DNA from 3 places in the Bradyrhizobium sp. 18BD genome. Region 2 is predicted to be linked to each of the others. Evidence: predicted binding sites of a transcription regulator. Region 2 holds the regulator's gene; each other region holds the start of a gene.

What was found. The regulator PhoB, encoded in region 2, activates phosphate uptake and scavenging genes when phosphate is short. The targets are predictions, from matches to a motif close to TGTCATNNANCTGTCAT.
Region 1: phnF (phosphonate metabolism transcriptional regulator PhnF) is a predicted target of PhoB. The motif match lies at 2,576-2,592, and genes of this name have one in related genera.
Region 3: RAD16_RS37340 (glycerophosphodiester phosphodiesterase family protein) is a predicted target of PhoB. The motif match lies at 2,675-2,691, and genes of this name have one in related genera.

The regions. Positions count from the first base shown of each region.
Region 1 covers NZ_JAVAYL010000001.1:452,574-456,783, forward strand. The annotation lists gene phnE (phosphonate ABC transporter, permease protein PhnE) at 1-810, shown strand, start outside; gene phnE (phosphonate ABC transporter, permease protein PhnE) at 837-1,652, shown strand; gene phnF (phosphonate metabolism transcriptional regulator PhnF) at 1,814-2,542, opposite strand; gene phnG (phosphonate C-P lyase system protein PhnG) at 2,661-3,125, shown strand; gene phnH (phosphonate C-P lyase system protein PhnH) at 3,130-3,738, shown strand; gene RAD16_RS02170 (carbon-phosphorus lyase complex subunit PhnI) at 3,742-4,210, shown strand, end outside.
Region 2 covers NZ_JAVAYL010000007.1:102,734-106,943, reverse strand. The annotation lists gene pstA (phosphate ABC transporter permease PstA) at 1-303, shown strand, start outside; gene pstB (phosphate ABC transporter ATP-binding protein PstB) at 300-1,118, shown strand; gene phoU (phosphate signaling complex protein PhoU) at 1,130-1,846, shown strand; gene phoB (phosphate regulon transcriptional regulator PhoB) at 1,869-2,576, shown strand; gene RAD16_RS14900 (GcrA family cell cycle regulator) at 2,737-3,249, opposite strand; gene RAD16_RS14895 (acetylornithine transaminase) at 3,705-4,210, shown strand, end outside.
Region 3 covers NZ_JAVAYL010000030.1:77,888-82,097, reverse strand. The annotation lists gene pdhA (pyruvate dehydrogenase (acetyl-transferring) E1 component subunit alpha) at 1-950, opposite strand, end outside; gene RAD16_RS37340 (glycerophosphodiester phosphodiesterase family protein) at 1,205-2,575, opposite strand; gene adh (aldehyde dehydrogenase) at 2,731-4,210, opposite strand, start outside.

The DNA.
Region 1 (4,210 bases), on a different contig from region 2:
CGCAAGCGGCTGCGCCTGCTGCTGGGATTCGTGGTGTTTGCCGCCGCGCTGGTCCTCGCCGGCATCGGCGCCGAAGTGAATCTCCGCACGCTGTTCACCTATTTCGGCAACTTCGTCAGCTATTTCGACCGCATCCTCACGCTCGACAGCGGCCAGCGGGTCTGGACCGATGTCGGCGAATGGCTCTGGGGCTGGAAAAAATGGCTGAGGATGCTGGGCGAGACGCTGCTGATCTCCTATGTCGGCACGCTGATCGGCGCGACCTTCGCGTTTGGCCTGAACTTCTTCGCCGCTGAGAATACGTCGCCGTCACCATGGGTGCGCTTCGTGGTGCGGCGCCTGCTCGAATTCGCGCGCACCGTGCCGGGCATCGTCTTTGCGCTGGTCTTCGTCATCGCCTTCGGGCTCGGCCCGATGGCAGGCGTGCTGGCCATTGCCATCCACTCTACCGGCGCGCTCGGAAAGCTGTTCTCGGAGATCGTCGAGAACGCCGACATGAAGCCGGTCGAGGGTATCCGTTCGACCGGTGCAAGCTGGCTCTCCTGCATGCGCTTTGCGATTCTGCCGCAAGTCACGGCGGGTTATGCCAGTTACGCGCTGCTGCGCTTCGAGATTAACGTCCGCGAAGCCTCGGTGATGGGCTTTGTCGGCGCCGGCGGCATCGGCCAGGAGCTGGTCGTCGCCATCCGCAAATTCTACTACTCCGACGTCAGCGCGATCCTGCTCACCATCATCATCACCGTCTTCATCATCGACATCACCACCGGCTGGCTGCGCGGTCGCCTGTTCGGCAAGGAGGCGCGGACGTGACGCCGCAGGAGGTCGACACCGCGCAGATGCGTGCGCGTTACCCCGGCGTGTTCGACCGGCCGGCCTCGTCGCGGCTGGCGATGCCGGCGATGATCGTCGCGGCCTTCGCGATCCTGGTCTATGGCCTCGTCGATCTCGACTTCTCGCCGTCGCGTTTCTTCGCAGGCCTCAGCCAGCTCGGCTGGATCAGTGTGATGATGATCCCGCCGGATCCCGGCTCTTCGCTGCCGGTCTATCTGAAGGCGCTGGGCGAGACGCTGTCGATCGCGCTGCTTGGCACGACGCTGGCGGCGGTGTTCGCGCTGCCGGTCAGCCTGCTCGCCGCGCGCAACGTCATCCCCTCGCAGATCCTGCGCTTTCCCGTGCGACGCTTCCTGGACTCGATCCGCGGCGTCGACACGCTGATCTGGGCGCTGGTCTGGATCAACGTGGTCGGGCTTGGCCCGTTCGCGGGCGTGCTCGCCATCGCGGTGTCGGATTTCGGCGCGTTCGGAAAGCTGTTCTCGGAGGCGATCGAGGGCGCCGACCAGAAGCAGGTCGAAGGCATTCGCGCCTCCGGCGGCAGCCCGCTGCACGAGATCCGCTTCGGCCTGTTGCCTCAGGTGCTGCCCGTGATCGCGGGCCAGGTACTCTATTTCATCGAATCCAACACTCGCTCGGCCACCATCATCGGCATCGTCGGTGCCGGCGGCATCGGCCTCCAGCTCGCCGAGCAGATCCGCGTGCTGGAATGGCAGAAAGTGTCGTTCCTGATCCTGATGATCCTGGTTGCGGTTGCCGCGATCGATTTCATCTCGGGCAAGCTGCGATTTGCGATTATTGGCAGGCGGGCTGTGGCCTGAGTTCTTCGCCTCGCCCCGCTTGCGGGGAGAGGCCGACGCGCGAAGCGCGGCGGGTGAGGGGAACTCTCCGCGAGGCCGTCTCTCACCGTGATCGCGGAAGCAGCCCCTCACCCCGACCCTCTCCCCGTAAGAACGGGGCGAGGGGGAAGAGGCAGCCCACCCTACGACTCCACCAAAAACTCCACTCGCTCTGCCGCAAACCGCGAATGCTTCGTCACCAGCGGCTTGCCGTCGACATCATGGTCCGTCGCATCGACCACCAGGATCGGCCGTCCCAGCGGAAGATCGAGTCGCGCGGCATCGGTCGCATCGACGATGCCGGCGGTGATCCTTGTGGCGCCGCGGCGATAGTCGCGCACGCCGTAATGTTCGAGCAGCTTCGTCATCGAGCGCGTTGCGGCGAACACCTTGCCGGCGCCCGGAAACAGTTCCGCTGACAGCCAGGTGGTGGAGACGCAGATCGGCGTGCGATCAGCAAGCCTGATCGCCTCAATCCGCACCAGCGGTGCGCCTGTCTTCAAACCCAGTTCCCGTGCCAGCTCGCGGGTCGCGACATCTGCCGATGCCTCGAGCATGCGGCCATGCGGCTCGCGGCCGTCGGCGCCGACGATCTCGGAGAAGCGTGTGCGCGATCGCAGGGGATAGGCGAGCTTCTGTGCCTCGACATAGGTTCCGCTACCGCGCTCGGCGCGCACGATGCCGCGCTCGGCAAGCGCCGCCAGCGCGCGCCGCACCGTATGGCGGTTCACCCGGTAGGTTTCGGCGATCTCCATCTCGCCCGGCAATTTATCGCCGGCCGCAAAGCGGCCGTCGGCAATGCCGCGCTCGATACCGTCGGCAACGAGGCGCCACAGCGCGACGCCCGAGGAGGCGGTGTCCTGCATGCTCATGTCGCGGGCAACCTACTCCAGAAATCACACCTTTGTCACGAAACAGTCATGGCGCTTGCGTATCAAGTTGTCTAGTATCATAGACAACTTGAATTCGGCAAGTTCTGTCAAAAGCTCGGTGGATTTGGTGACCCAGCACAACAACCAGCAAGCCCAGCGCCAGGCCGTAATGGCCGTGCTGGCGCATGCGGAGGCGGGCGAGATCGCCGCTCGCCTCCGCAACTTCGCGCTTCCACCCCATCAGGATCTGCGCGCGCCGGAGAACGGCCTCGTCATGCTGCGCGGCCGGGTCGGCGGCGACGGTGCGCCCTTCAATCTCGGCGAGGCGACGGTGTCGCGCGCCGCGGTGCGGCTCGCGAGCGGCGAGGTCGGCTTCGGCTACACGCTCGGGCGCGATGGTGAGAAGGCGCGGCTGATCGCGCTGTGCGATGCGCTGGTTCAGTCACGGGATTTTGGCGCGGCCGTCGAGCGGGACGTGATCGCGCCGTTGCGCGAGCAGCTTCTGGCCGAGCGCGAGCAGGCGGCGGCCGAGACTGCGGCGACGAAGGTTGATTTCTACACCATGGTGCGCGGTGAGGGGTGAGATCATGACCACGATTGCGGAACTGCCGCCGGGGTTCGCCGACAAGGTGCTGTCGGCGCAATCGACCTTTCGCTCCGTCATGGACGCGATGGCGCGACCGGGCTCGGTCCAGCGCATCGTGCCGATGGCGGGAACGGCTGATACGATGATGCGCGGCACCGCCGCGATCGCGCTGACGCTATTCGACCACGACACGCCGCTCTGGCTCGACGCGAGATTGGCCGAAAGCACCGACGTGGTGAAATGGCTCAAGTTCCACACCGGCGCGCCGGTCGTGCAGGATTCCGCGATCGCGGCCTTCGCGCTGATCAGCGATGGCGCCCTGCTGCCGGTGCTGGAGCGTTTCGCGCTCGGCACCAACGAATATCCGGATCGTTCGACCACGGTGATCATTCAGGTCGAGAGCCTGGACGCAGGGCGTAGCTTCGAGCTGCGCGGCCCCGGCATCGATGGCGTTGCGACGCTGCATGCCTCGATCAAGCCGTTCGACCTGTTCGAGCGCCTGCGCGTGAACGAGGCGCTGTTTCCGCGCGGCATCGACGTGGTGCTGGTCGCCGATGATGCCGTGGTCGCGATCCCCCGCACCACGCGCGTCGTGAGCAAGGGAAGCTGAAGCATGTATGTCGCAGTCAAAGGCGGCGAACGCGCCATCGAGAACGCCCATCGTCTGCTCGCCAATGCGCGGCGCGGCGACCAGAGCGTTGCGGAAGTCACCCTCGATCAGATCTCGGAGCAACTTGGGCTCGCCGTCGACCGCGTCATGAGCGAAGGTTCGCTCTATGACCGCGAGCTCGCGGCGCTGGCGATCAAGCAGGCGCGCGGCGATTTGATCGAGGCGATCTTCCTGGTCCGCGCCTTCCGTGCCACGCTGCCGCGCTTCGGCACGAGCGAGCCGGTCAACACTGGCGCGATGCGCGTGCAGCGGCGGGTGTCCGCGACCTTCAAGGACATTCCCGGCGGCCAGATCCTCGGGCCGACCTTCGACTACACGCATCGCCTGCTCGATCCGTCGCTCGCTGAAGGCTTCGTGCCGGACGCGCCGGCGACGTCTGAGGCGTCCACCGCGGCGACGCCGCGTGTCACCG
Region 2 (4,210 bases):
GTGATCAAGCGGATCGCCTATCGTGCGGCCCGCTCGGGTCTGATCACCGGCGTGATGCTAGCGACCGCCCGCGTCGCCGGCGAGACCGCGCCGCTGCTGTTCACCGCGCTGTCGAACCAGTTCTTCAGCCTCAGCCTGAACAAGACGATGGCCAACCTGCCGGTGACCATCAACAACTTCGTCCAGAGCCCCTACGCCTATTGGAAGCAGCTCGCCTGGAGCGGCGCGCTGCTGATCACGTTGACCGTGCTTGCCCTGAACATTGGCGCGCGCATCCTGAGCGCCGAGAGGACTGCAAAATGAGCGAAATGTCTGTTTCCGTGAGTACGCCCGTTCAGCCCGGCTCGCAGCCGTTGCCGGAAGCGCCCGCCAAGGTGACGGTGCGCAACCTCAACTTCTATTACGGCGACCACCATGCGCTGAAGAACATCAACCTGTCGCTCGGCACCAACCGCGTGACGGCGTTCATCGGCCCGTCGGGCTGCGGGAAGTCGACCCTGCTGCGCATCTTCAACCGGATGTACGACCTCTATCCGGGCCAGCGCGTCACCGGTCAGCTCATGCTCGACCAGACCAATATCCTCGACCCCAAGTTGGATCTCAATCTGCTGCGCGCCCGCGTCGGCATGGTGTTCCAGAAGCCGACGCCGTTCCCGATGACGATCTACGAGAACATCGCCTTCGGCATCCGTCTCTATGAGAAGATCTCGAAGTCGGAGATGGACGACCGCGTCGAGAAGGCGCTGCGCGGCGGCGCGCTGTGGAACGAGGTCAAGGACAAGCTCAACGCCTCCGGCCTGTCGCTCTCCGGCGGCCAGCAGCAGCGCCTCTGCATCGCCCGCACCGTCGCGGTGCGCCCCGAGGTGATCCTGTTCGACGAGCCCTGCTCGGCGCTCGATCCGATCTCGACCGCCAAGGTCGAGGAGCTGATCCAGGAACTGTCCGAGAACTACACGATCGCGATCGTCACCCACAACATGCAGCAGGCGGCGCGTGTCTCCGACAAGACCGCCTTCATGTATCTCGGCGAGCTCATCGAGTTCGACGACACCAGCAAGATCTTCACGTCGCCGACCGACCGGCGTACGCAGGATTACATCACCGGCCGGTTCGGCTGAGGAGACGGAACATGGGTTCTGAACATACCGCAAAGGCCTTCGACACCGACCTCCAGGAGCTCACCCGCCTGGTCGCCGAGATGGGCGGCATCGCCGAACGCTTGATCGTCGATTCCGTCGACGCGCTGATCCGCCGCGACGTCCCGCTCGGCCAGCGCGTCGTCACCGCCGACGCCGATATCGACGCGCTGCAGAAAAAGATCGAGGAGCGCGCCGTGCTCACCATCGCGCGCCGTCAGCCGATGGCCGTCGACCTTCGCGAGATCGTCGGCGCCATGCGCGTCGCGACCGATCTCGAGCGGATCGGCGACCTCGCCAAGAACATGGGCAAGCGCGTTGCCGCGCTCGATGCCGACTTCCATCCGCTGAAGCTGTTCCGCGGCCTGGAGCACATGACCGACCTCGTGCAGCAGCAGGTCAAGTCGGTGCTGGACGCCTATGCCGCGCACGATCTGCCGGCGGCGATGGCGGTGTGGAAGGGCGACGAGGAAGTCGACGCCATCTGCACCTCGCTGTTCCGCGAGCTCCTCACCTACATGATGGAGGATCCGCGCAACATCTCGTTCTGCATCCATCTGATGTTCTGCGCCAAGAACATCGAGCGCATCGGCGACCACGCCACCAACATCGCCGAGACCGTGTTCTATATGATCGAGGGCCAGGCGATCACCGACAAGCGGCCGAAGGGCGACATGACGACCTTCGCCACGACGGTCCCGAATACCTGATTAGCTAAGGAGCGACGACCCCATGGGCGCACGCATTATGGTGGTTGAGGACGAGGAAGCTCTCACCGAGCTGCTTCGCTACAACCTCGAAGGCGACGGCTATGACGTGGAGACGGTGATGCGCGGCGACGATGCCGACACCCGTCTCAAGGAGCACATCCCCGATCTGATCGTGCTCGACTGGATGCTGCCGGGCCTCTCCGGCATCGAGCTGTGCCGCCGGCTTCGCACCCGGCCCGAGACCAAGCAGCTCCCGATCATCATGCTCACCGCGCGCGGTGAGGAGAGCGAGCGGGTGCGCGGTCTTGCGACCGGTGCCGACGACTACATCGTCAAGCCGTTCTCGGTGCCGGAGCTGCTGGCCCGCGTGAAGGGCCTGCTGCGGCGTGCCAGCCCCGAGCGGCTCGCCACGGTGCTCGCCTATGGCGACATCGAGCTCGATCGCGACAAGCGCCGCGTGGCACGTTCGGGCCGGCCGATCGATCTCGGCCCGACCGAATATCGCCTGCTGGAGTTCTTCCTGGAGCATCCCGGCCGCGTGTTCTCGCGCGAGCAGCTGCTCGACAGCGTCTGGGGCCGCGACATCTACATCGACGAACGCACCGTCGATGTGCATATCGGCCGCCTGCGCAAGCTGCTCAATCTCGGCCGCGAGCAGGATCCGATCCGCACCGTCCGCGGCGCCGGCTACGCGCTCGACGATCGCTTCGCCAAGGCTGAGCAGACTTAAAGAGTCTGAGCAGCCTTAAAGTGGCTGAGCAGACGGGGGCTGAGCAAACGTAAAAACGGCTGCAAGCAAGCCAAATAAAAAGCGCGCCACCTGGCGCGCTTTTTTATGTCTCGATCGTCGTCCCAGCCGTGTGCCGGGACGATGTCGTCTGAAGCCGTGCTCAGCGCGTGCCGGGCTTGGCCGGTGCGCGGCGGCGATCCGCCGCGGGCTGATACGCCACCCGCGAGTGCTGGGCGCAATAGGGCAGGCCGGAAAGGGCCTTGCCGCCGCAGAAGAAGAAATCCGGGCTGGAGGGATCGCCGACCGGCCAGTGGCAGGTCGCCTCGTTCAGCTCCAGCAGCGACAGCCGCTGGCTCATCGGCACCACGTTGTCGTAGGTGACCGGTTCGGCCTCGACCTCGACCTCGAAGGCCTGCGCCAGCGCGGTGTTGCCGCGCGCGATCGGCCGGCTCACCCGCATCATATGCTGCGCGGGACGCGCCTTGCGCGGCCGGGGAGCCGCCGACGAGGGGCTCTTGGCGCGGCCGGACAGGCCGAGCCTGTGCACCTTGCCGATCACGGCATTACGGGTCACGTTGCCGAGCTCGGCCGCAATCTGGCTGGCCGAAAGTCCGGCCTCCCAGAGCTTTTTAAGCTGCTCGACGCGATCGTCGGACCAGGTCAAAACCGTCATTGCACCCTTTCCCTCGCCGTACGGCCGCCATCCTGGCGCCATGCGGCGAATGCCTAAGCCTCGAAAAACCCGTGCCGTCAGAATCCCTTAAGGCTCGCCGGGCGCAGCTGGAACGCCCGAACGTTTACGCCGGTACATGAGGACTTAGAGGATCAGAAACACTGCACGAGATGTCGTATCTGACAAGCCAAACGCTACAATATGGCGTGACTCACGCGCAAGAGTCCGCCGACTCGCTTCCACATGTTCCGTGGCAAAAACCCCGCTAATTCGGCACCGCAAGACTACGGATTCAGCGTTTCGCGAGGCTTTCGGGCGGCATTGACACCGGTATCACCAGGCATAAGATAGTGACACGTGCCGCCCTTAAAAGGCGGCACGTTTCGTTTTCCGGGCCGGTTGATGGTGCGTTGCGCAATGCACGCTCACGCCGTCCGCAACATCAAGTGATCGTCATGACTAACAGCGCAGCGCCGCATTTGCTCCCCGTTTTCGCCAGGGCCGACCTCGGTTTCGAGCGCGGCGAAGGCTGCTGGCTGATTGCGACCAACGGCGACCGCTATCTCGACTTTACCTCCGGCGTTGCGGTGAACGCGCTCGGCCACGCCCATCCCGCGCTGGTCAAGGCCTTGCAGGAGCAGGCGACGAAGCTCTGGCATATGTCGAACCTGTTCCAGAGCCCCGATGGCGAGAAGCTCGCCGCGCGCCTGTGCAGCGAGAGCTTTGCGGACTTCGTGTTCTTCTGCAATTCCGGCGCCGAAGCGCTGGAGGGCGTGATCAAGCTGGTCCGCCATCATCACTTCTCCAAGGGACATCCGGAGCGCTATCGCATCATCACCTTCGAAGGCGCCTTCCATGGCCGCACGCTGGCAACGCTGGCCGCGACGGGATCGGCAAAATATCTCGAAGGCTTTGGTCCGCCGATGGACGGTTTCGACCAGATCCCGCACGGTGACATCGA
Region 3 (4,210 bases), on a different contig from region 2:
TTGACGATGTCGCGCACCTCGGCGTCGATCGCCTTGAGATCGGCCTCGCTCACCTTGGCGGCGAGCAGGCGGTTGCGCACCTGCTCGATCGGGTCCTGGTCGTGGCGGACCTTCTCGACCTCCTCGCGCGTGCGGTATTTCGCCGGGTCGGACATCGAGTGGCCGCGATAGCGGTAGGTCTGCATTTCCAGGATGAAGGGGCCCTTGCCGGCGCGGCACCAGGTCGCGGCCTCCTCGCCCGCAGCCTTGACGGCGCGAACGTCCATGCCGTCGACCTGCTTACCGGGGATGTTGAAGGACGCGCCGCGCTTGGAGAAATCCTGCTGCGCCGAGGCGCGCGAGACCGAAGTGCCCATGGCGTAACGGTTGTTCTCGATGACGTAGATCACCGGCAGCTTCCAGAGCTCCGCCATATTGAAGCTCTCATAGACCTGGCCCTGGTTGGCCGCGCCGTCGCCGAAATAGGTGACGCTGACATTGTCGTTACCACGATAGTGGTTGGCGAACGCCAGACCCGTACCGAGCGAGACCTGCGCACCGACGATGCCGTGGCCGCCGTAGAAGTGCTTCTCCTTGCTGAACATGTGCATGGAGCCGCCCTTGCCCTTGGAATAACCGCCGCGGCGGCCCGTGAGCTCGGCCATGACGCCGTTGGCATCCATGCCGGTGGCCAGCATATGACCGTGATCGCGATAGCCGGTGATGACCTGATCGCCCTCCTTGAGGGCCATCTGCATGCCGACCACCACGGCCTCCTGGCCGATATAGAGATGGCAGAAGCCGCCGATCGCACCCATGCCGTAGAGCTGGCCGGCCTTTTCCTCGAACCGCCGGATCAGGAGCATCTCGCGGAGCGCCTTAAACTCCTCCTCCTTGGTGAATTCCGGGGGCGAGCCGCCGTCGGTCTTGTGCTGTACAGCGCCTGCGGCGGCTTTCTTGGGTGCGGCCATGGGAATTCCGGGTCAGAGAAAACTTCAGCCCTCTCTAACCCAAGTCAAACGCCCTTGGAAAGCACCGCGGCGACATGGCACGACTTTCATTATGCCGCACTGCAACGTGATGGAAACTTTGCAAAACCTTTAGGCTTGATCAGGCAACTTTAGCTCACCCGCCAGCAGAGCTGGCGCGTGCCGCCGCGGAATGAAATTCGGACACGTTGAGCGACGGGTCCAAGCCCCTGCGAGTGTCCGAATCGCCGTGCCGGCTACCAGCCCAGCTCGCGCAAATACGCTGCGCGGGCGGCAACGCCGGTATGCGTGAAGTCGCTGAAGACCCCATCGACGCCAAGCCGGAAAAATTTGAGATATTCAAGGCTAGGATCGCCGCGATAGTCGGCAGCGAGATATTTCTTCTCGTTCCGGAACGTGAAGACATGCACGAACAGGCCGAGCTTGTGCGCGTCGGTGACGAGGCTGGTCGCATCCTGGGTCGAGGCCTCCGGCGTCGATCCCTTGTAGGGCGTGCCGTCGGCATTGCTGTCCTTCCACGGCGCGATCTTGAGCGGAACGATATAGGCCTTCCACGGACCGATGCCGTCGGCATAGGTCTTGATCTCGGCAAGGCCCTCCGGGGTCAGCATCGCATCGTAGAGGCGCGCATCGCCCGCCACCGTCCAGTCGAACGGACGCGAACTCGTGATGTTGTTGAGGAGGACCTTGCCGGTTTTGAAATCGATGCCGTTGCCGTCGATCAACTGGACCTGCCGCGTCTGGAGCCCATGGCTGCGCATATATTTCAGGCTGCCGGGCTCGAAGCTCTGGACCAGGATGGGCGCATCCTTGGTGTTGAGGCCGTTATCCCCAATGATCTTGATCAGGGCATCCTCGAGCGGGCGGCTGCCGGGCGCGCCGCAGCCATTGGCGATGGCCTGGGCGTTGTTCCAGGTCGGGTTCTTGGTCTCGGGATAGACGAGGATGGAACGGCCGGTCTCCTTGCTCCTGGCCTTGGCGATGTCGATGACGTCCTGGAAGCTGATGATCGGGAGCTTGCCGTTAAAGACTTTCGGCCGCTCGTTGGCCGCGTCATAGGTGGTGCCGCCGATCAACGTCTTCAGCTCGGCCATGGTGAAATCGGTGATCGACCAGTCGTTGGTGTGATCCTCGCCGTCCACGATCAATGACTTCAGCACCGATTTCGGATCGGAGGGATCGGTGAGATCGGTCAGATAATCGGCAGGCGCGCTGGGCGAAGCCGGCGCCTTGACACGCACGCCGGGCACGGTGCGCTTGCGCGCAGCCACGGATGCATTGGTCTTCGCCACCTCGGCGACATTGGTGTTGTCGCTCAGCCAGGGGTTATGGCGCACGACCAGGACGCAGTCCTTGGTCAGGTGCAGATCCTCTTCGAACGCGTCGGTCCCGACGGCGGCCGCAAGATCATACGAGGCTTCGGTCTCCTCCGGCACCAGTCCCGGCAGGCCACGATGTCCGAGGACGAGCGGCGCCTTGCCATCGACGGTCAGGAAGGGTTTTGCGCCTGACGGCGCGGCAGCGGTCTGCGCGAAGGCCATCGACAGCGGAAGCACCACTGCGCCGAGCAGCATCGCTCCGACATACATTGTCCGTCGTGAACGCATGTTCCGCATCGCCAAGCCTCCGTCTTTGCCTGGCATCGCCTCGAACGCCAGCAGCGCCGAACCCGGATGGGTGCGGCGCTGCCGTCTTGTCCGAAGACTCTGACAGATGGATGACGATGGAACGGGCGCTCTCTCCTGCCCGATCACATCTTCGATCAGAAGAAGCCGAGCTTCTTCGGGCTGTAGCTGACCAAGAGGTTTTTGGTCTGCTGGTAGTGATCGAGCATCATCTTGTGGGTCTCGCGGCCGACGCCGGACTGCTTGTAGCCGCCGAACGCCGCATGCGCGGGATAGGCGTGGTAGCAGTTGGTCCAGACCCGGCCGGCCTGGATGGCCCGGCCGAAGCGGTAGCAGCGGTTGGCATCGCGGCTCCAGACACCGGCACCAAGGCCGTAGAGCGTGTCGTTGGCAATCGCGAGCGCTTCGTCGTCGGTCTTGAACGTCGTGACCGAGACGACGGGGCCAAAGATCTCCTCCTGGAAGATCCGCATCTTGTTGTGGCCCTCGAACACGGTCGGCTGGACGTAGAAGCCGCCCGAGAGATCGCCGGCGAGCTCGGCGCGTCCGCCGCCCGCGAGCACCTTGGCGCCCTCCTGCTTGCCGATATCGATATAGGAGAGGATTTTCGCGAGCTGCTCGCCGGAAGCCTGCGCGCCGATCATGGTGTCGGCCACGCGCGGATCGCCCTGCTTGATGGCGGCGACGCGCTTGAGCGCCCGCTCCATGAAGCGGTCGTAGATGCCGGCATGGACCAGCGCCCGGCTTGGACAGGTGCAGACCTCGCCCTGGTTCAGCGCGAACATGACGAAGCCCTCGATCGCCTTGTCGAAGAAATCGTCGTCCTCGGCGGTGACGTCGCTGAAGAAGATGTTCGGCGATTTGCCGCCGAGCTCCAGCGTGACAGGAATGAGGTTCTGGCTGGCATATTGCATGATCAGCCGGCCCGTCGAGGTCTCGCCGGTGAAGGCGATCTTGGCGATGCGCGGGCTGGAGGCGAGCGGCTTGCCGGCCTCGAGGCCAAAGCCGTTGATGATGTTGAGGACGCCGGGCGGAAGCAAGTCGCCGATGATCTCGGCCCAGACCATGATCGAGGCTGGGGTCTGCTCGGCCGGCTTGAGCACGACGCAATTGCCGGCCGCCAGCGCGGGGGCGAGCTTCCAGCACGCCATCAGCAGCGGGAAGTTCCAGGGGATGATCTGGCCGACCACGCCAAGCGGCTCGTGGAAATGATAGGCGATGGTGTCGTGGTCGATCTCGCCGATCGAGCCTTCCTGCGCGCGCACGACGCCGGCGAAATAGCGGAAGTGATCGATCGCGAGCGGCAGGTCGGCGGCGCGGGTCTCGCGGATCGGCTTGCCATTATCCCAGGTCTCGGCAACCGCAAGGCGCTCGAGATTCTCCTCCATGCGGTCGGCGATCCGGTTCAGGATCGCGGCACGCTCGGCGACGCTGGTGCGTCCCCACGCGCCCTTGGCGGCATGCGCCGCGTCGAGGGCCGCCTGGACGTCCTGCGCGTCGGAGCGCGCGATCTTGCAGACGATCTGGCCGTTCACCGGCGAGGCATTGTCGAAATATTTGCCCGCGATCGGCGCTGTGAACTTGCCGCCGATGAAATTGTCGTAGCGTTCGGCGAAG